DNA from 4 places in the Janibacter sp. UYMM211 genome. Region 2 is predicted to be linked to each of the others. Evidence: riboswitches for the same ligand, from Rfam matches in the RefSeq annotation. Region 2 holds a riboswitch; each other region holds the start of a gene.
What was found. Region 2 has a riboswitch for S-adenosylmethionine ahead of ABIB53_RS08600 (aminotransferase class V-fold PLP-dependent enzyme). Riboswitches for the same ligand answer to the same signal wherever they lie in the genome.
Positions count from the first base shown of each region.

Region 1: another riboswitch for S-adenosylmethionine. It lies ahead of ABIB53_RS01210 (bifunctional o-acetylhomoserine/o-acetylserine sulfhydrylase); the one in region 2 lies ahead of ABIB53_RS08600 (aminotransferase class V-fold PLP-dependent enzyme).
Region 3: another riboswitch for S-adenosylmethionine. It lies ahead of ABIB53_RS11255 (putative leader peptide); the one in region 2 lies ahead of ABIB53_RS08600 (aminotransferase class V-fold PLP-dependent enzyme).
Region 4: another riboswitch for S-adenosylmethionine. It lies ahead of metX (homoserine O-acetyltransferase MetX); the one in region 2 lies ahead of ABIB53_RS08600 (aminotransferase class V-fold PLP-dependent enzyme).

Region 1 covers NZ_JBEPOY010000001.1:268,392-273,020, forward strand. The annotation lists gene ABIB53_RS01200 (hypothetical protein) at 1-570, opposite strand, end outside; gene ABIB53_RS01205 (hypothetical protein) at 567-890, opposite strand; gene ABIB53_RS01210 (bifunctional o-acetylhomoserine/o-acetylserine sulfhydrylase) at 1,237-2,580, opposite strand; SAM riboswitch class IV at 2,597-2,712, opposite strand; gene ABIB53_RS01215 (hypothetical protein) at 2,758-3,183, opposite strand; gene ABIB53_RS01220 (hypothetical protein) at 3,176-3,526, opposite strand; gene ABIB53_RS01225 (DNA-3-methyladenine glycosylase family protein) at 3,580-4,479, shown strand; gene ABIB53_RS01230 (hypothetical protein) at 4,476-4,629, opposite strand, start outside.
Region 2 covers NZ_JBEPOY010000002.1:728,056-732,684, forward strand. The annotation lists gene ABIB53_RS08600 (aminotransferase class V-fold PLP-dependent enzyme) at 137-1,453, opposite strand; SAM riboswitch class IV at 1,494-1,606, opposite strand; gene ABIB53_RS08605 (prepilin peptidase) at 1,699-2,343, opposite strand; gene ABIB53_RS08610 (FtsK/SpoIIIE family DNA translocase) at 2,471-4,629, shown strand, end outside.
Region 3 covers NZ_JBEPOY010000004.1:16,460-21,088, forward strand. The annotation lists gene ABIB53_RS11240 (ABC transporter ATP-binding protein) at 1-354, opposite strand, end outside; gene ABIB53_RS11245 (ABC transporter substrate-binding protein) at 351-1,391, opposite strand; gene ssuE (NADPH-dependent FMN reductase) at 1,391-1,972, opposite strand; gene ABIB53_RS11255 (putative leader peptide) at 2,143-2,247, opposite strand; SAM riboswitch class IV at 2,279-2,394, opposite strand; gene ABIB53_RS11260 (alanine/glycine:cation symporter family protein) at 2,535-4,220, opposite strand; gene ABIB53_RS11265 (MATE family efflux transporter) at 4,325-4,629, opposite strand, start outside.
Region 4 covers NZ_JBEPOY010000001.1:256,088-260,716, forward strand. The annotation lists gene ABIB53_RS01155 (RNA polymerase sigma factor) at 1-437, opposite strand, end outside; gene ABIB53_RS01160 (universal stress protein) at 642-1,043, opposite strand; gene metX (homoserine O-acetyltransferase MetX) at 1,176-2,360, opposite strand; SAM riboswitch class IV at 2,379-2,490, opposite strand; gene ABIB53_RS01170 (DUF4192 domain-containing protein) at 2,541-3,623, opposite strand; gene ABIB53_RS01175 (YkvA family protein) at 3,726-4,160, opposite strand; gene ABIB53_RS01180 (EcsC family protein) at 4,258-4,629, opposite strand, start outside.

The sequences.
Region 1 (4,629 bases), on a different contig from region 2:
CTCGAGCGCGTCGTAGCCGCGCGGGTCGGCGAGATCGGTGCACACCTCGTCGAGGTCGGCGGCGAGCACGGCCTCGTCGCGCCGGGCGTCCTCGCTCGCGGCGGCGTAGGCGCTCTCGTGGGCGAGGACCTCGCGGTGGGCCTCGGCGCGTCGGGCCCGCAGCGCCTCCTCGGCCGGGTGGGGTGCGTAGAGGGCGAGCTGGCGGTCGATCTCGGCCAGGGTGCTGCACGTGCGCTCGTGCGCAGCGGCCGTGCGCTCCATCTCCTCCTGGGTGGTGCGCAGCGTCCGCGAGTAGCGGGTGATGCTCTCGCCCGCGCCGCCCATGCGCGCCCCGACCTGCCGCAGGATCACCGGGACGTCACCCACCTCGCGGGCGAAGGTCTCGCCCGACGGCGACTCCCATACCCCGTGAGTGCTCACCTGCCCGAGGAGCTCGGCGACGAGCGCGACGTTGTCCTCGACGGTCGTGAGGTCGCTGCCGAGGGCGGCGACGGCGTCGGTCGCGGCGAGGTCGACGCGGTAGGGGTCGAGCGCGAGGATGTCGCGCGCGGTCCAGTCGTAGCCGGTCACAGGGTGCCGACCTTCGTCCCGCGCTCGAAGGTCGGTGTCACCGAGCGGCGCACCATGTCGTCGGTGTCGACGTAGCAGGCGCCCGCGGAGCGGGCCAGGCGGGCGAGCGAGGTGAGCTGAGCGCACAGCGTGACCCGGGCGTGCTCGAAGTCGCCGTAGACCCGGTCGACCGCCTCCTCGGCCACCCGGTCGACGAAGCCGTGGTCGACGTCGCCCGCTCCCCGCGTCTGCGCCGACCGCTCCTCCAGGTGGGTCGCGATCTCCTCGAGCCGGTCGCCGAGCGCGGCGATCGCCTCGGCGCTGATGGTCAGCCGTGTCATCCCCGAACGCTAGGTCGACCCGCCACCCCGGCCGACCGAGTTGTCCACAGGCCCTCGTCGGTCGAGGTGCGAGGGCGCCTGCGCCCGAGCCTCGAGACCACCCGAGACGTTCGCACCTGCTCGGGTTGCAACCAGCGCTCGCGCCAACATCTCGGGAGACCACCCGAGACGTTCGCACCTGCTCGGGTTACAACCAGCGCTCGCGCCAACATCTCGGGAGACCACCCCAGACGTTCGCACCTGCTCGGGTTGCAACCAGCGCTCGCGTCGACATCTCGGGCGGGCCCAGCCCGCTGACGACGAAGGGGGGACCCACCACCGGGTGGGTCCCCCCTTCGTCATGACGTCAGCTCGCGGCGCGCTCCTGCGCCTCGCCCGCGGCCGCGGCGAAGCCCCGCTCGAGGTCGGCGACGATGTCGTCGACGTGCTCGATGCCGACGGCCAGGCGCACGAGGCCCGGCGAGACACCGGCCGCGTAGCGACCCTCGTCGCTGCCCTGGCTGTGCGTCGTCGACCACGGGTGGATCGCCAGGCTGCGCACGTCGCCGATGTTCGCGACGTGGCTGTGCAGGGTCAGCCCCTCGACGAAGCGGCGACCCGCCTCCTCGCCGCCGACGATCTCGAAGGTGAGCACGGCGCCAGCACCCTTCGGCGCGTACTTCTGCGCGAGGGCGTGGTGCTTGTGGTCGGGCAGGGACGCCCAGGTGACGTGCTCGACCTGCGGGTGACCGACGAGGAAGTCGGCGACGGCGCGCGTGTTCTCCAGGTGCCGCTCGATGCGCAGCGAGAGCGTCTCGATGCCCTGCGCGACGAGGAAGGCGTTGAAGGGCGAGACCGCCGAACCGAGGTCGCGCAGCAGCTGCACCCGCGCCTTGAGGATGAAGGACAGGTTGGCCCCGAAGGCGCTGCCGACGCCGAGGTCCGGTCCGTAGCGCAGCCCGTGGTAGCTCTCGTCCGGCTCGTTGTAGGACGGGAAGCGCTGCGGGTGCAGCGCGTAGTCGAAGGTCCCGGCGTCGACGATCGCACCGGCGATCGTCGTGCCGTGCCCGCCGAGGTACTTCGTCGCCGAGTGCACGACGACGTCGGCGCCGTGCTCGATCGGGCGCAGGACGTAGGGCGTCGCGACGGTGTTGTCGACGACGAGCGGCAGCCCGAGCTCGTGGGCGACCCCGGCGACCCCCTCGACGTCGAGGATCTCGCCGCTGGGGTTGGAGATCGTCTCGCCGAAGAAGAGCTTGGTGTTCTCCTTCGCCGCGTCGCGCCACTGCTGGAGGTCCGCCGCGTCCTGCACGAAGGTCACCTCGATGCCGTAACGGGGCAGGGTCGAGCCGAGGAGGTTGTACGTGCCGCCGTACAGCGCCGGGCTGGCCACGACGTGGTCGCCGGCCTCGGCGACGTTGAGGATGGCGAAGGTCGTCGCGGCCTGGCCGGACGCGACGAGGAGGGCGCCGACTCCCCCTTCGAGCGCGGCGATGCGCTGCTCGACGACGTCCGTCGTCGGGTTCATCAGGCGGGTGTAGATGTTGCCGAGCTCCTTGAGCCCGAAGAGGTTCGCGGCGTGCTCGGTGGAGTCGAACTGGTAGCTCGTCGTCTGGTAGATCGGCAGCGCGCGGGCGCCGGTCGTCGGGTCGGGGCTCTGCCCGGCGTGGATCTGCTGCGTCTCGAAGTGCCACGTCGTGGGGTCGGACATGAGGGTTCTCCTGGTGTCATCGCGCTTGACCGTGGGCGGGTGCTCACGGACCAGGTCGTCTCCCGGGGCACCCCACCGCGGATGGAGGGTTGCCGACCAGCGAGCCGGGGCTTGACGCTGGTGCTCTTGACCTGCGGGCAGGCTAGCCCGCGTCCTCGCGGCGCGACAGGGCGCGTCTCAGGATGTGGTGGGCGCGCCCGCCGGGGCCGTGCGGCGCAGCCACCACAGCCCGACGAAGGGGAGGACGAGCGGCAGGAAGCCGTAGCCGGAGCCGAAGTGCGACCACACCGTCTTGTCCGGGAAGAGGTCGGGCGCGAGGTAGGACAGCGCCCCGACGAGCAGGACGCCGACGGCCTCGACCGTGATCGTCGCGGAGGCGACGGGGCGCCGGTCGGTGAGCAGGGCCCACGTCGCGACGACGTAGACGAGCGCGGCGAGCGCGCTCAGCAGGTAGGCCAGCGGCGCGCGGTCGAAGTACTCGAGGACCTGGAGGGTCGAGCGGCCCGTGGCCGCGAGCGCGAGGGTGCCGTAGGCGATGACGAGGAGCAGACCGGGGCCGCTGCGCACCGGACGGCCGGTGCGCTCCCCCGTCGCCTCACGCATGGACGGTCCAGATCTGCTGGATGCGCAGGGTCATCACCGCGACGACGAGGGCGCCCCCGAGGACGGCACCCATCGCCCAGCGCGACTTCTCCTTGATGGCGAGGTACGCGAGCGCCGGCGGCACGAGCGGCAGGGTGACCGCGTACGCGGCCATCGTCGGCCCCTCGCCGGGGGTGCGGACCTGCCCCGCGACGACGCAGGCGACGACGGCCTGGACGACGAGGAGCAGCTCGACGACGGCGGCGACGAGCAGCAGCCGGTCGTCGATGACGCGGTCGAGGGCCGTGTAGGCGCCGGCGACCACGGCGAGGACGAGGGAGGCGACCAGGACGATCGTGGTCAACGGCACAAGCACGAGAGCCAAGGGTAGGGCCTGCTCCTGGGCAGGATCGACCCATGCCCGCCGACCGCGACACCCGCGAGCACGTCGGCGGCCCCGTCACGGTCGACACGACGCTCGGCTACGAGCCGCCGCTCGACTGGCAGGGGCTGCTCGACTGGTACCGCTACCACGCGCTCGACGGCGTCGAGGTCGTCGACGACGAGCGCTACCGGCTCGCGCTGGCGCTCCCTCACGGCTCGACGCTCGTCGAGCTGCGCGACGACCCGGGCCAGGACCGGCTCGCCGCCCGGCTCGAGCTCGCCGACGCCGCCGACCACGACGCGGCCGTCGCCGTCCTGCGGCGCATGCTCGACCTCGACACCGATCCCGCCGAGGTCGACGCGCACCTGCGCACGGTCCCGGTGCTCGCTCCCCTCGTCGCGCGGCGCCCGGGCATCCGGCTGCCGGGCACCCCCACCCCCTTCGAAGCGGTGCTGCGGGCGGTCACCGGTCAGCAGGTGAGCGTGGCCGCCGGGCTGACCCAGCTGCACCGGCTCGTCGCCGAGGTCGGCACGCCGAGCGCGCAGGTCGGCGCGCTGCAGCCCTTCCCCGGGTCCGCGGCGGTGCACCCCTTCGGCACCGGGTGGTACCACGGGACGCGGTCACGACGACGGGCGCTCGAGGGGGTCCTCGACCTGGCTGCGGACGGCGGCCTCGACCCGGGTCTCGACCCCGAGGCGACCGGCGCGGCGCTGCACGCCGTGTGGGGTGTCGGGGCGTGGACGGTCGCGAGCACCCTCATGCGCGGGCACGGCGTCGCGGACGTCGACCTGCGTGGCGACCGGGCGCTCGTCGTCGCCCTCGAGCGGCTGACGAGCGAGGTCGACCTGCCGGGCGTCCTGCGCCCGGCGAGCCCGTGGCGCAGCTATGCCGCGCTGCACCTGTGGACCGCGCGACCGCTGGGCAGCCGCTAGCTCGCGAGCGCCCGCTCGTCCCACCGGGGCAGCAGGCTCACGCCGTCGCGGGTCGCGAGATAGGTGCCGAGCAGCTCGACCCCGCCCTCGCGAGCGGCGCGCAGCGCGCTCTCGTGCCAGGCCCGCACCTCGTCGTCGGGCACGCTGCCG
Region 2 (4,629 bases):
CTTCGCCCCGGCACCCCCGAGCTAGCACACCCCCCGAGCTACCACACCCCCCGAGCTACCACGCAGTACTGGTCGTCATCACGACCAGTACTGCGTCGTAGCCGGGTCGGTAGCCGGAGGCGGGCGGAAGGGGGAGTCAGCCCCGCGGGGCGAGGGAGCGGACCGCGGCGACGAGGCGGTCGACGTGCTCGGGGGAGTTCGCCAGACCCAGGCTCGCGCGGACCGCGCTCGTGCTGCTCGAGCCCTGCCGCGCGAGGAGGGCGTCGACGAGGACGTGGGCGCAGAAGCGTCCGTCGCGCACCCCGATGCCGTGCTCGTCGGAGAGCCGGCGAGAGACCTCCTGCGCCGAGCGGCCCTCGACGGTGAAGGTCACGACCGGCGCCCGGTCGTGCGTCGGCCCGAAGATGGAGTGCGTCTGCACCCCGGGGATCGCGTCGAGCCGGCTGACCAGGCCCCGCCCGAGGGTCTCGTCGAGCTCGGCGATGGCCTCGCGGTGCTCCTCGACGACCTCGCACGCGACGGCCAGGGCCACCGCGCCGAGGACGTTCGGGCTGCCGGCCTCGTGGCGGGCGGGCCCGATCTGCCACGTCGTGTCCTCGTCGGAGACCGCGGCCGTCGCACCGCCCCCGGCGAGGTAGGGCTCGGCGGCGTCGAGCCAGTCCGAGCGCCCGACGAGCACGCCCGCGCCGTACGGGGCGTAGATCTTGTGCCCCGAGAAGGCGACGTAGTCGAGCTCCTCGAGCGCGAGGTCGACGGCGCGGTGCTGGACGAGCTGGGCGGCGTCGAGCGCGACCCGGGCGCCGTGCCGGCGGGCGACCGCCGCGATCTGCGCGACCGGCCAGTACTCGCCCGTGACGTTCGACGCGCCGGTGACGACGACGAGCGCGTCGGCGGTGCGCGAGGTCCGCAGCGCCGCGTCGACGACCGAGACCGCCTCGGCCGGGCTCGAGGGCACGGGGAGGCGGACGAGCTGCTCGGCGCGCCACGGCAGGATCGTCGCGTGGTGGTCGGAGCCGAAGACGAAGACCTGCGCGTCCTGCGGCACGACCGAGGCGAGGAGGTTGAAGGAGTCGGTGGTGTTGCGCGTGAAGATCACGTGGTCGTCCGCGCGCGCGCCGACGAAGCGGGCCACGACCTCGCGGGCCTGCTCGTAGCGCGCGCTCGTCACGCGCGAGGCGTAGCCGTTGCCGCGGTGCACCGACGAGTACGTGAGGCTCGCCTCGTCGACGGCGGCCTTGACGGCGACGAAGGCCGAGGTCGAGGCCCCGTGGTCGAGATTCGCGTACTCCACCTCGGCGCCGGACTCGAGCGGGCAGACGAGCCCGTCGGAGACGAGGGCCGGGGTCGACGGCGCGCTCGGGCGGGGTCGCAGCTGGTGCACGGCCGCCAGCGTCGGCTCGGCGGGGCGGGGGAGCGTCGGCGCAGCGGCCGGGGCGAGAGCGGTGGTGGACATGGCATGCCTCCCATGAGGTCTGGGACCTCGGGGCAGCCGGGGTCCGCGCTTGCCGGCGTCGTCTGGCGTCGGCCAGGTCGTCACCCGGAGCACCCCACCGCGGAGGAGGGTTGCCGACCAGCGAGCCGGGGCTTGACGCTGGCACTCATGACCTTGGCCGCGACGATAGCAGCGGGTCGGGGAGCGGCGTCGAGCCCGTCCGGCCCCGTCTTGTCTGCTGAGACCTGGGCGGGGGAGGGGCGTGCTCAGGCGCGTACGAGGAGCGCGAGGACCGCCCCGAGCACGAGGTAGGGGCCGAAGGCGAGGTGCGTGGCCCGGTCCACCCGGCGCAGCACGAGGAGCACGAGCGCAGCGGCACCGCCGAGCGCGAAGGCCGCGTACACGCCGATGGTGAGGGTGCTCCACCCGTACCAGCCGAGCAGCGGGGCGAGGGCGAGCACGAGCTTCGCGTCGCCCATCCCGATGCCGCGCGAGCCGAGGACGAGGCTGACGAGCACGAAGGCACCGCCGACGCCCGCCGTGGCGACGAGCGCCCGACGCAGATCGTCCCACTGCCCGGACGTCGCCGCGGCGAGGGCGAGGAGCGCGAGGACGGCGGCCGCGAAGGGGAGCGTGAGGGCGTTGGGCAGCCGGTGGACGTCCGCGTCGACCGCGAGCAGGAGCAGGCCGACCGGGGCGAGGAGCGCGGTCGCCGCCGCGGCGGCGAGCGGCTCGTCGCGGGAGACCCAGACGAGGGCGGCCGCGAGCGCCGGCACCGCCGGCACGAGCCACCCGTGGGCGGGCAGCGGAGCCGTCTCGTCGGGGCGTCGGTAGGTGCCCGAGCGGCCCCACCTCCACGCGAGGGGCATGCCCACGAGCGCGACGGCGAGCGCGACGAGGACATGGGGCACGCACGCAGGGTATGCGGGCGCCGGTGGCTCTCCCCGGCGCCGTCCACACCCCCGTCGCCCGGGATCGGTGCGCCCTGGTGCGCGTGTGACACGTGTGAAAGGGGTGGCGATCGCCTAGCCTGCGAGCATGGCAACACGTAACGGCACCCCCGCGCGCCCGCGTGGGGGATCCACCCGCGCACCCGGTCGCACGGCCGCGACCAAGGGCCCGGGGCGGTCCACGGGCACCAAGGCCCGGTCCTCCTCGCGCTCCTCCGGCCGCACCGGCTCGAAGGGGTCGGGCACGACCTCTGCGAAGGGGGGAGGTCTCCCGCTCCCGCTCGCCGCCGTGCGCAGCACGTGGATGGGAGTCGCCGGCGCCGCCGGCGCCGGTGCCCGTCGGGTGGGCCACCAGGCCGGCCAGATCGAGCCCGAGCACCGTCGTGACGGTCTCGGCTTCACCCTCGTCGCGCTCGCTGTCGTCGTCGCCGCCGTCGAGTGGTGGGGCCTGCAGGGCGGGCTCGCCGATCTCGTGCACGCCGTGGCCGCAGGGACCTTCGGCCGCGTCGCCTACGCCCTCCCGCTCGTCCTCGTCCTCGCCGGGTGGCGCCTGCTGCGCGGCGCCGACGACGCGACGAGCGCCCGGCTCGGCTTCGGCCTGGCCCTGCTCTCGCTGTCGGTCTGCGGTCTGACGCACATCGCCCGCGGCATCCCGCAGCCCCCCGACGGCGCCGGCCCGATGCGCGACGCCGGCGGCATCGTCGGCTTCCTCGCCTCCGACCCGCTCGCCACCGGGCTCACCGTGTGGCCGACGGCGATCATCCTCGTGCTGCTCGGCACCTTCTCGCTCCTGCTCGTCACGGGCACGCCCCTGCACGAGATCCCCACCCGGGCCGCCTACCTGCGGGCCGTCTTCACCGGCGCCCCGCCGCAGCCGCACAACGAGGTCGAGAGCACGCCGGCGGCCGCCCGTGCCGTGCAGGCCGCCCGCAAGCGCCGCTTCGACGAGCTCGACGAGCGCGACGGCGACACCGCCTTCGACCAGGCCGCCCAGGTCTCGCCCGCGGAGAAGGCACGCCGCCGGCGGGCCGCGAAGGCCGAGTCCGACGCCGCGAAGGCGGCCGAGGCCGCCGCGGCAGAGGAGGCCGCCGCCCCGGAGGCCCCGGCGAAGGGGGGCCCGCGCCCCGGCGAGAAGCGCTCGACCGGCAACGGCGTCGTCGCCCCGGTCGCCAAGGACAAGACCCCGCTGCAGGCGCCCCCGACGACCCAGCTGCCGCAGCGCGTCGAGCAGCTCGCCCTCGCCGGCGACGTCACCTACACGCTGCCCGACTCGGCGGCGCTCAAGGCCGGCTCGCCGCACAAGGAGCGCTCCGCCGCCAACGACCAGGTCGTCGACGCCCTGACCAACGTCCTCGACGAGTTCGGCATCGACGCGCAGGTCACCGGCTTCCACCGCGGCCCCACCGTCACCCGGTACGTCGTCGAGCTGGGCCCCGGCGTCAAGGTCGAGCGCGTCACCGCGCTCAGCAAGAACATCGCCTACGCCGTGGCCTCGGCCGACGTGCGCATCCTCAGCCCCATCCCGGGCAAGTCGGCCATCGGCATCGAGATCCCGAACGCCGACAAGGAGATGGTCTGCCTCGGCGACGTGCTGCGCAGCGACGTCGCACGGACCAACGAGCACCCGATGGTCATGGGTGTCGGCAAGGACGTCGAGGGCGGGTACGTCATCGCCAACCTCGCGAAGATGCCCCACATCCTCGTCGCCGGCGCGACGGGCTCCGGCAAGTCGAGCTTCGTCAACTCGATGATCACCTCGATCCTCATGCGGGCCACGCCCGACGAGGTGCGCATGGTGCTCGTGGACCCCAAGCGCGTGGAGCTCACCGCGTACGAGGGGATCCCGCACCTCATCACGCCCATCATCACCAACGCGAAGAAGGCCGCCGAGGCCCTCCAGTGGGTGGTGAAGGAGATGGACATGCGCTACGACGACCTCGCGGCCTTCGGGTACAAGCACGTCGACGACTTCAACAAGGCGGTCCGCGCCGGCACCGTGCAGCCGCTGCCCGGCAGCGAGCGCACGATCCAGCCCTACCCCTACCTGCTCGTCATCGTCGACGAGCTCGCCGACCTCATGATGGTCGCGCCGCGCGACGTCGAGGACTCGATCGTGCGCATCACCCAGCTGGCGCGCGCCGCCGGCATTCACCTCGTGCTGGCGACCCAGCGACCCTCCGTCGACGTCGTCACCGGCCTCATCAAGGCCAACGTGCCCAGCCGGATGGCCTTCGCGACATCCTCGCT
Region 3 (4,629 bases), on a different contig from region 2:
CTCGGCGCGGCTGATCGGCAGCTGCTCGAGCCCGAAGGTGACGTTGGCCAGCGCGGTGCGCCACGGGAAGAGGGCGTACTGCTGGAAGACGATGCCTCGGTCCAGGCCCGGACCGGTGACCTCCTCGCCGTCGACGAGGACGCTGCCGCTCGTCGGCGTGCTCAGACCGCCGAGCAGGTCGAGCAGGGTCGTCTTGCCCGACCCGCTCGGGCCGACGAGGGTGAGGAACTCGCCGGCGGGCACGGTGAGGCTGATGTCGTCGAGCGCCCGCAGGACGCTCGCGCGGGGCTGCTCCTTCGTGGGCCGCACGACGAACTCCTTCGTCACGTGGCGCAGCTCGATGCTCGAGGTCACGACGACCCCTCCTTCGCGAGGTCGTTGTACTCGTTGGTGTAGATCTGCGAGGGGTCGAGCTCGCCCGCCGCGACGATGCCGCTGCTCTCCAGCCAGTCCGACCACTGGGTGAAGTCGGTGTCGCTGATGACCCCGCCGCGGGCGGGGATGCCCGTGCTCTTCCAGTACCGCAGGTTGGCGGTCGTCTCGTTGCGGTCGCGCGCCTCGACGATCTGGGTGAAGCGGGCGATGACGTCGGCGCGGGGCGTCGTGCGGGCCCACTCGATGGCCTTCGCGACCCCGGTCGTCAGCTCTCGGGTGGCCTGGGGGTGCTGCGCGATGAAGTCGTCGCGCAGCACGTACTGCCCGCCGTTGATCGGTCCGACGACCTCGGTGTCGCGGAAGAGCTCACGGATGTCGCCCTGGGCCTTCGCGTGGTCCTGGAGGATCCCGCCGAGCGCGCCGGCGTCGACCTGCCCGCGTCGGACGGCCTCCTCGGTGTCGTTGGGCGGCAGGACGACGAGCTGGACCTGGTCGATCTCGCTCTGCGACAGCCCGGACGTCGTCAGCCACGTGTCGATCGCCGCCTCGGTTTGGGCGCCCAGCGTGTTGACCGCGATCTTCTTGCCGACGAGGTCGCGGGGCCGGCGGATGGCGCTGTCCTTGCGGACGTAGACCCCCTGGTAGGACCTCGCGTCCGAGCCGTAGTAGTTGACGACGGCGGTGATCGGGGAGCCCGCCTCGACGAGCTTGACGATGGCGCCCGAGAAGGCGCCGCCGATGTCGGTCTGACCGGTCGCGACGGACTGGATGTCCTGCGGGCCGCTGGTCGTCGCGCCGACGTACTTGAGCTGGACGCGATCGAGGTAGCCGAGGTCGTCGGCGAGCTCGGGCCAGGTGACGGCGTTGGCACTGCCCTGGTAGCGCACGGTCGTGTGCGCTCCCTCCTCCTGCGACTGCGCGTCGCTCGTGGGCAGGGCGCACCCGGCGGCCAGGCTCGTCGTCAGGGCGAGGAGCGCGCCGGCGGACAGGACGGAGCGGCGGGTCGTGGTGCGCATCAGGCCGCCCGCTCCACGCCGTGCGCGCGGTCGGCGGCCGCGACGAGCGATCGCCCGGCGACGCCGTCGAGGAAGACCCGGGTGACCTCGCGAAGGGGGGCGGCGGCGGACTCGTCGAGGAGGATCTCACCGCCGTCGAGCAGGTGCACCTCGTCGGCCCGCACGAACCATCCGGGGGTGATCGCGCTCGGCGCCAGGCTGGCCAGCACCGGCCGCAGCGCGTAGTCGACGGACAGGACGTGCGCGGGGCTGCCTCCGGTGGCCACGGGCAGGACGACCTTGCCGCGCAGCGCGTCCTGGGGCAGCAGGTCGAGGAAGGTCTTGAGCAGACCGCTGTAGGCCGCCTTGTAGACCGGGGTGCTCACGACGACGGCGTCGGCGCTCGCGATCGTCGCGACCGCGGCGGCGACGTCGGGGTGGGTGGTGTCGGCTCGCAGGAGCGGCTCGGCGGGCAGGTCGCGCAGGACGACGGGCAGGGTGAGATGCCCGGCGCGCTGGACCCAGCGCGAGAGGTGGGTGAGCACGCCGTCGGTGCGCGATGTCGTCGACGGACTGCTCGAGATGGTGGCGACGAGAGCCATGGGGATGCCTTCCTGGGCATGGGGGGTCGTCGGACGTCGGCGGGTACCGGACGGCCGTGGTGCGGTGAGGGTGCGGGCGACCCAGGGGCGCTGGGTCAGGGGTGACGGGCACGCCACGCTGACCGGGCCGCGGGGCGACCGGTCGATGGTGGGGTGCTACGTCTGCTGCGTCAGCGGCGACAGAGCGCGCTGCTGACGCGGAGCAGGTCGACGTGCCGTCGCTCGACGTGCCGGCAGCTGCGCCGGCCCGTGGTGCGGGTCGTGTCGGTGCTCATGTGGTGCCCGTCCTCGTCTCGAGGCCGTGGGGCCTCGCGCTTGCCCCTGCCACGTCGGCAGGGGCCAGGTCCTCACCCGGAGCACCCCACCGCGAGATGGAGGGTTGCTGTCCAGCGAGCCGGGGCTTGGCGCTGGAGCTCATGACCTGCGAGGAACCTAGCGCGCGATCAAGTCCTATCGCAACAGTAGGGATTGGTGTCTCGCATCTCGGACCGCCTACGGACGCAGGACGACCCGCCGGCGGTGTGCCGGCGGGTCGTCCTCGTCATGACGTGGGTCGGGCGTGTCAGTCTTCGTCGGCCCGGGCCCCGCCGCGGGCGCGCTCCTCCATGCTCAGCCCGCTGTCGTGAGCCGAGTCGGTGCGCATCTGGGGCAGGTCGCCGGTGTTGCCCTGCTCCTCGCGGATGGCGCTCAGCTCGGCCTCGTCGGCGGCGCCGAGCTCGTAGAGACGTCCGCTGCGCCAGTCGGCCAGGTAGTCGCGCATCTCGCTCTTGAGCTCGGGCAGGAGGAAGTACAGCCCGAGGAGGTTGATGAAGCCGCACATGAAGAGGAAGGCGTCGGTGAGGGTGAGCACCGAGCCGAAGGTGAGCACCGTGCCGATGACCGTGAAGGAGACGAAGATCAGCTTGTAGGTGAGCAGGCTCGGCCGCGACGGGCCGAAGAAGTACTCCCAGGCCTTCTCGCCGTAGTAGCTCCACGTGATGAGCGTGGAGAAGGCGAAGAGCGCCACCATGACGGCGAGGATCACCGGGAACTGCGGCAGGAAGGTGGCGAAGGCGTCGCTGGTGAGGAGCACGCCGTCGGGCGCGCCGCCACCCGCCTTGACCTGGTCGATGCCCTCGCGCCACGACGGCGGGTTCGCGATGACGATGGTCAGGGCGGTCATCGTGCACACGATGACCGTGTCGATGAAGGGCTCGAGGAGGGCGACGAAGCCCTCGGAGACGGGGCGGGTGGTCTTCACGGCCGAGTGCGCGATCGGGGCCGATCCCAGACCGGCCTCGTTGGAGAAGGCCGCGCGCTGGAAGCCGACGATGAGGACGCCGACGAGGCCGCCGAGCCCGGCCTCCGGGGTGAAGGCGCCGCTGACGATGTCGCCGAGGGCGCCGGGGACCTGGCTGATGTTCGAGCCGATGACGAGCAGGCACGCCGCGACGTAGCCGATGCCCATGACCGGGACGAGCTTCGAGGTCACCGCGGCGATCGAGGTGATGCCGCCGAGGATCACCGCGCCGATGAGCGCGGCCAGGGCCAGGCCGAAGACGAGCGCGGACCCGTCGGAGCCGAGGAAGCCGTCGGCGCCACCGGTCACCTCGCGAGCCTGGGCGAAGGTCTGGTTGGCCTGGAACATGTTGCCGCCGCCGACCCCGAAGAAGAAGATCGCGATGGCGAAGGCGCCGGTCATGATCGCGGCGGGGACCCGGCCGAACCGGCCGTACGCGACCGGCAGGTACTTGAAGGGGCCGCCGGAGATCGAGCCGTCGGGGTTGACGGTGCGGTACTTCACGCCAAGCGTGCACTCCGCGAACTTCGTCGCCATGCCGAGCAGACCGCAGACGACCATCCAGAAGGTCGCACCCGCCCCACCGAGGGCGAGAGCCGCGCCGACGCCGGCGATGTTGCCGAGGCCGACGGTGCCGGACAACGCCGACGAGAGAGCCTGGAAGTGCGTGATCTCACCGGGGTCGTCCGGGCGCGAGAACTTGCCGCGGACCACCTCGAGGGACAGCCGCGCGCCGCGCACCTGCACGACGCCGAGGTAGGCCGTGATGATGACGCCCGCGGCGACGAGCCAGAGGACGACGAGGGGCAGCTCGGAGCCCCCGGGGAGCGGGACGGCGTAGAAGACGACGGAGGACAGCCAGTCGGCGAAGGGGCCGACGACGTCGTTGACCGCCTCCTCGAATCCTCGCAGGCCACCGCTGTCAGCGGCAGGGACGGGCAGGACGGACGACGCTTGTGGCGGGGTCATGCCGATCCACGCAACCTTAGTCGTGGGCGCAGATCAACGGGTGAGACCGAGACGTTGCCCGGCTGTGACCCGGGTTCCGGGTCGCGGGCGACCGCGCGGCCGGGTCAGCGGTGGGCGCCGGTGACGAGCCAGGCGTCGCTGCGCAGGCGCCACCACAGCGTCGCCCAGCGCACGAGCATGAAGCCGCTGAAGGCGACCCAGAGGACGACCATCGCCGAGGTCGCCGTGTGCCCCTGGCCCAGGTGGCGGGCGAGCAGGACGAGCGGGACGTAGGCGAGCAGGACGACCGTCGAGGCCCCGGCGAGCCAGCGCCCGTCGCCGGCCCCGATGAGGATGCCGTCGGCGGTGAAGACGAGGCCGGCGAGCGGCTGGCCGATCGCGACGACGAGCAGGCCCGAGGCGATGGAGG
Region 4 (4,629 bases), on a different contig from region 2:
GCCGCGGTCTTCTTGGTCGTCGTCTTCTTCGCGGTGCTCTTCTTCGCGGCGGTCTTCTTCGCCGGAGCGGCGGCGCCCGCGGCGGCGGCCTTGGTCGTGCCGGCCTTCTTCGCCGCCACCTTCGTCGTCACGGCTCCGTCGGCCGGAGCCTTCTTCGTCGTCGACTTCGTCGTCGCCTTCTTGGCGGGGGACGCTGCCTTCTTGGTGGCGGTCTTCTTGGTGGTGGTCGGTGGCACGTGGACCTCGATTCCCTGTTCCTTCAGCGTCTGAAGCACAACGCGCATCCGAGGGGCGGTAATCCCGGCCTCGCTCACCGCGGCGGCGACGTCCTCTGCCGTGACGTGGCCGGTGGAGCTGCCCTTGCTGAGCAAGGTCTGCACGGCAGGGTGGGCGAAGTCGCGGGGCAGGGAGTCTGACGTGGTCGAGCGGGGCGACAAGGGTCTACCGGCACCTTCCGTGGCGTGTGAGCGGGCTGGGCCCGCGCCACCGAGGATGCATCTGGAGCAGGGTGACTGCCTCCGGAGCAGGTGGCGCCTGGGCGCTCGGCCGCGGGCTTGATCACCATTATAAGTCGAGAGCACGCGAAGGGCCCACGCGACCGTGCGCATGGGCCCTTCGGCGGTGCTGCAGAGCGTCTCGCGTCAGGCGTCAGCCTTCACCGCGAGGACGGGGCACGGGGCGTCGAGGAGCACCCGCTGGGCGTTGGAGCCGAGGATGAGCTTGCCGACGGGGGTGCGGCGGCGCAGCCCGATGACGATGAGCTCGGCATCGGTCTCCTCCGCGACGGCGATGAGGTCCTCGGCCGGCTCCTTGCCGCGCACGAGACCACGCACGTCGACGTCGACGCCGCTGCCGGCGAGGTCGTCGCGCACCCCCTGGAGGGTGGCCTCCTGGGAGGCGGCGTTGTCACCGGTGAAGCCCGAGCCGCCGCGGTCGGAGTGCACGACGACGAGGGGTCGCCCGCGCAGCTTCGCCTCCTCGACCGCACGGTCGAGGGCGGCGCGTCCCTCTTTGGTCGAGACGTAACCAACGACGATCGTCATCTGCGACTCCTTGTCCATGGCTGGTAGTTGCCGCAGACGCTACACCGCGAGCGCGGTGCCGCACGGGCAAGAGGACGGGGCGCGCCGGACGCGTCAGCGGTGCCGGTCGAGGCCGTCGTCGGCGTCTCGGCGTCAGCCGTCGAGGGCTTCGCGCACGATCGTCGCGACCTGCTCGATCTCGGTGAGGAAGCCGTCGTGCCCCGACCGGCTCGTGACGAGCCGCTGGAGCGTGCCCGGGCGCAGCGCGGCGACCTCGTCGGTGAGCCGTGGGGGGTAGAGCCGGTCGCTGTCGACGGCCGCCACCGTGAGCCGCCCGGGGTAGGCCCGCAGCGCCGACTCGAGACCGCCCCGGTCACGCCCGACGTCGTGGGAGTTCATCGCCTCGGTGAGCACGACGTAGGAGTTGGCGTCGAAGCGACCGGCGAGCTTGGTGCCGTGGTGCTCGAGATAGCTCTCGACGGCGAAGGGGGCGTCGGCCCCCTCGGCCTGCCCGCGCCGCCCGAAGCGGTCGTGCAGCTCGATCTCGCTGCGGTAGGTGACGTGGGCGACCTGGCGCGCGATGCTCAGACCGGCGTCGGGGCCCTCGGGCTGCCCGTAGTAGTCGCCCCCGGCGAAGTGGGGGTCGTTGCGGATCGCCATGACCTGGGCCTGCGACCACCCGATCTGCTCCGCCGTCGCGTACGGGGTGCTCGCGAGCACGACGGCCCGCTCGACCCGCTCGGGCTCCGAGAGCGCCCACTCCAGGGCGCGCATGCCGCCCATCGAGCCGCCGACGACCGCGGCCCACCGGGTGACGCCGAGGGCGTCGGCGAGCAGGACCTCCGCGGCCACCTGGTCGCGGATCGTCACCGCTGGGAAGCGCGAACCCCACGGGGCGCCGTCCGGGGCCGGCGAGCTCGGGCCGGTGCTGCCCTGGCACCCGCCGAGCACGTTGGGCGCGACGACGAAGTAGCGGTCGGTGTCGACCGGCGCGCCGGGACCGACCATGCCCTCCCACCACCCGGGCGTCGGGTGACCGGGGCCGCTCGGCCCGACGACGTGGCTGTCGCCGGTGAGGGCGTGCTCGACGAGGACGGCGTTGGAGCCGTCCGGGGCGAGCTCGCCCCACGTCTCGTAGGCGATCCGGACCTCGGGCAGCCGTGCGCCGCGCTCGAGGTCGAGCGGTCCGAGGTCGGCGAAGACCCGGCCGCCGGGGTCGTCGCCCTCGCGCCAGGCCGCGCTCGGGCGCGCCGGGCCTGCCGCGCGGGCGGGCACCGAGGTGGGGATGGGGGTGCCCGGTCGATCTGCACCGGGTCGGACGAATGACGTCACGCTCATGACGGATGCGCTCCTGCAGCCTCGCTCTTGCACGCACCGGGTCGGTGCGGCCAGGTCATCACCCGGGGCACCCCATCGCGAGGAGGGTTGCCGCCCAGCAAGCCGGCGCTTGACGCTGGGTCTCATGACCTGCCCGAAGTGTAACGAGGCGCCGTGGGCGGGGCCACGGGCGTCTCACCCTCAGGCGGCGGGCAACCGGATGCCGTGCGTCACGAGCTGGTCGAGCAGCACCGCGAGCCGGTAGCGGGGGTCGGCCCGCAGGGCTGCCTCGAGGGCGACGCCGGCCAGGGCACCGCTGCCGGACCACCAGGCGACCTGCCCGACGACGGTGAGCAGCGCCGCGCTGCGCGGCTCGGGCACCCGGCGCGCCACGCCGCACAGCCGGTCGAGCAGGGCCTCGACGTCGAGCGCCGCCTCGTCGGCGAGCGCCGGTGCGCCGTCGAGCGCCGGTGCGCCGTCGACCTCTCCCCCGCCGCTGCCCGCCGCGCCGTGGGCCCACGTGCAGCAGCGCGCTGCCGCGGCGGCGGCGCGCAGGTCGTCGGGGTCGATGCCGGGCACCGCGTCCGGCCCGGGGGTGAGGACGGCGAGGAGGGCGTCGCGCCAGGCCCGGTCGCGCAACGACACGACGAGATCGACGACGACCTCGTCGTCGAGGTCGTCGACCGGCTCACGGGCGCTGAGCACGGCCGTCCAGGCGGAGATCGCCCGGGCCCGACCCCGGGGCCCCTTCGGACGGTGGGCCAGGAGAGTCTCGACACGCGTGCTGCACGGGTGGGTCCCCGCGGCGACCTGCTCCGCGAGGTCCGATCGCGTCCGCAGGGGCGCCCGCCCGTGCGCGACGAGCGCGGCGACACCGGGCACCCTGCTCGCCTCGGGGAGCACGACGCCGTCCTCCTCCCACCCCTCGACGTCGCGGTCCGGCGAGTGCCACCGTCCGTCGCGCACGACGACGACCGGGCTGCACCCGATGACGCCTCGGTCGACGAGATCCGCGAGGACGGCGCGCATCCGGGCGGAGGCGCCGGACCGGGTCTCGTAGGCGACGGCGACCACCGCGCGGGCCCGGGTCTGCACGACCTGCCCGACCATCTGGCGCACGGCGCGCTCGGCATGCTCGTCGGGGACGATGTCGCAGCGCTGGATCAGCCCGACGCGTCGCCCGTCGAGGGCGAGCAGGACGAGCGAGTCCTCGGGGTGGAAGCCGAGGAGATAGGGCGCCATGACGGCGATGTCGACAGGGGTGCGGGCTCGGACGGTCTCCATGACCGCACGCTGCCCGGTGGCACGGGCTGCCGTCAGGCCGTCGGGGCGCCCTGTGGACGACGGCTGCGCGGCGGGCGCGCCTGTGGACGACGCACGGGGCCGTCAGTCGCGGACGACCTCGGAGGGCACGGTCGTCGACGTCGCGTAGGCGGATGCGGGGCCCGACGCGTGGCCCGATGCGTAGGCATGGGCACCGGGAGCGGGCGAGCCGGCCTGCTCCCAGGCGATGAAGTCCTCGGTCTCGCGCACGAGCGACACGGCGAGCCAGGACAGGATGACCGCGTCGTCGACGAGGCCGACGACGAGGAGCAGCCCCTCCGGCACGACGTCGATCGGCGAGACGACGTAGCCGAGGCCGAGGAGCATGAGGGTGAGCTGCCCGCTGCTCATCCCCTGGTAGCGCCCGCTGCGGACCGCGCGCACGAGGCGCGGCAGCGCGAGCACCCGCTGGAGCAGGCTGGGCGTGCCGGGACGGGTGGCGCTGCGGACGGCGCCGGCGAGGTTCGCGGCGGCGTGCATGCGGTGTCGTCGGGCCATCGGGCTCCTCCTGGTGAAGGTCCGGGCCGGTCTGGGGCCGGCCGCGAGGAGTAGAACGAGCAGGCGACCCGGAGGATTCCCCCGGGTCGCCCGGTGGTCACGCGGCGGGCGGGAACTCCGTGCGCACGTGGTCGGCGAGCTGCTTGAGCAGCCATGTGTCCATGCCCGCTCCGACGGCCCCGCCGACGACCGGCACCGACTTGCCGAAGCGGGAGAAGGACTTGCGCCCCGCCGTCGACAGGATCCGGAAGCCGACGGCCTTGTTGACGACCATGAGGGCCGGCCCCGGGAGGCGCTGCGCGGCGAGGTTGGTCAGGCGCCCGGACGGGGCGGCCATCCCGGCCTTGGCGAGCAGGTCGTTGGCGTCGGCGCCGACGAGCGCGAGGAGGACCGCGCTGCGGATGCGCGGGTCGGAGATGTCGTGGCCGCGCAGGCGGGCGGTCGCGGCGGTCATCCGGGTCGCGAGGAG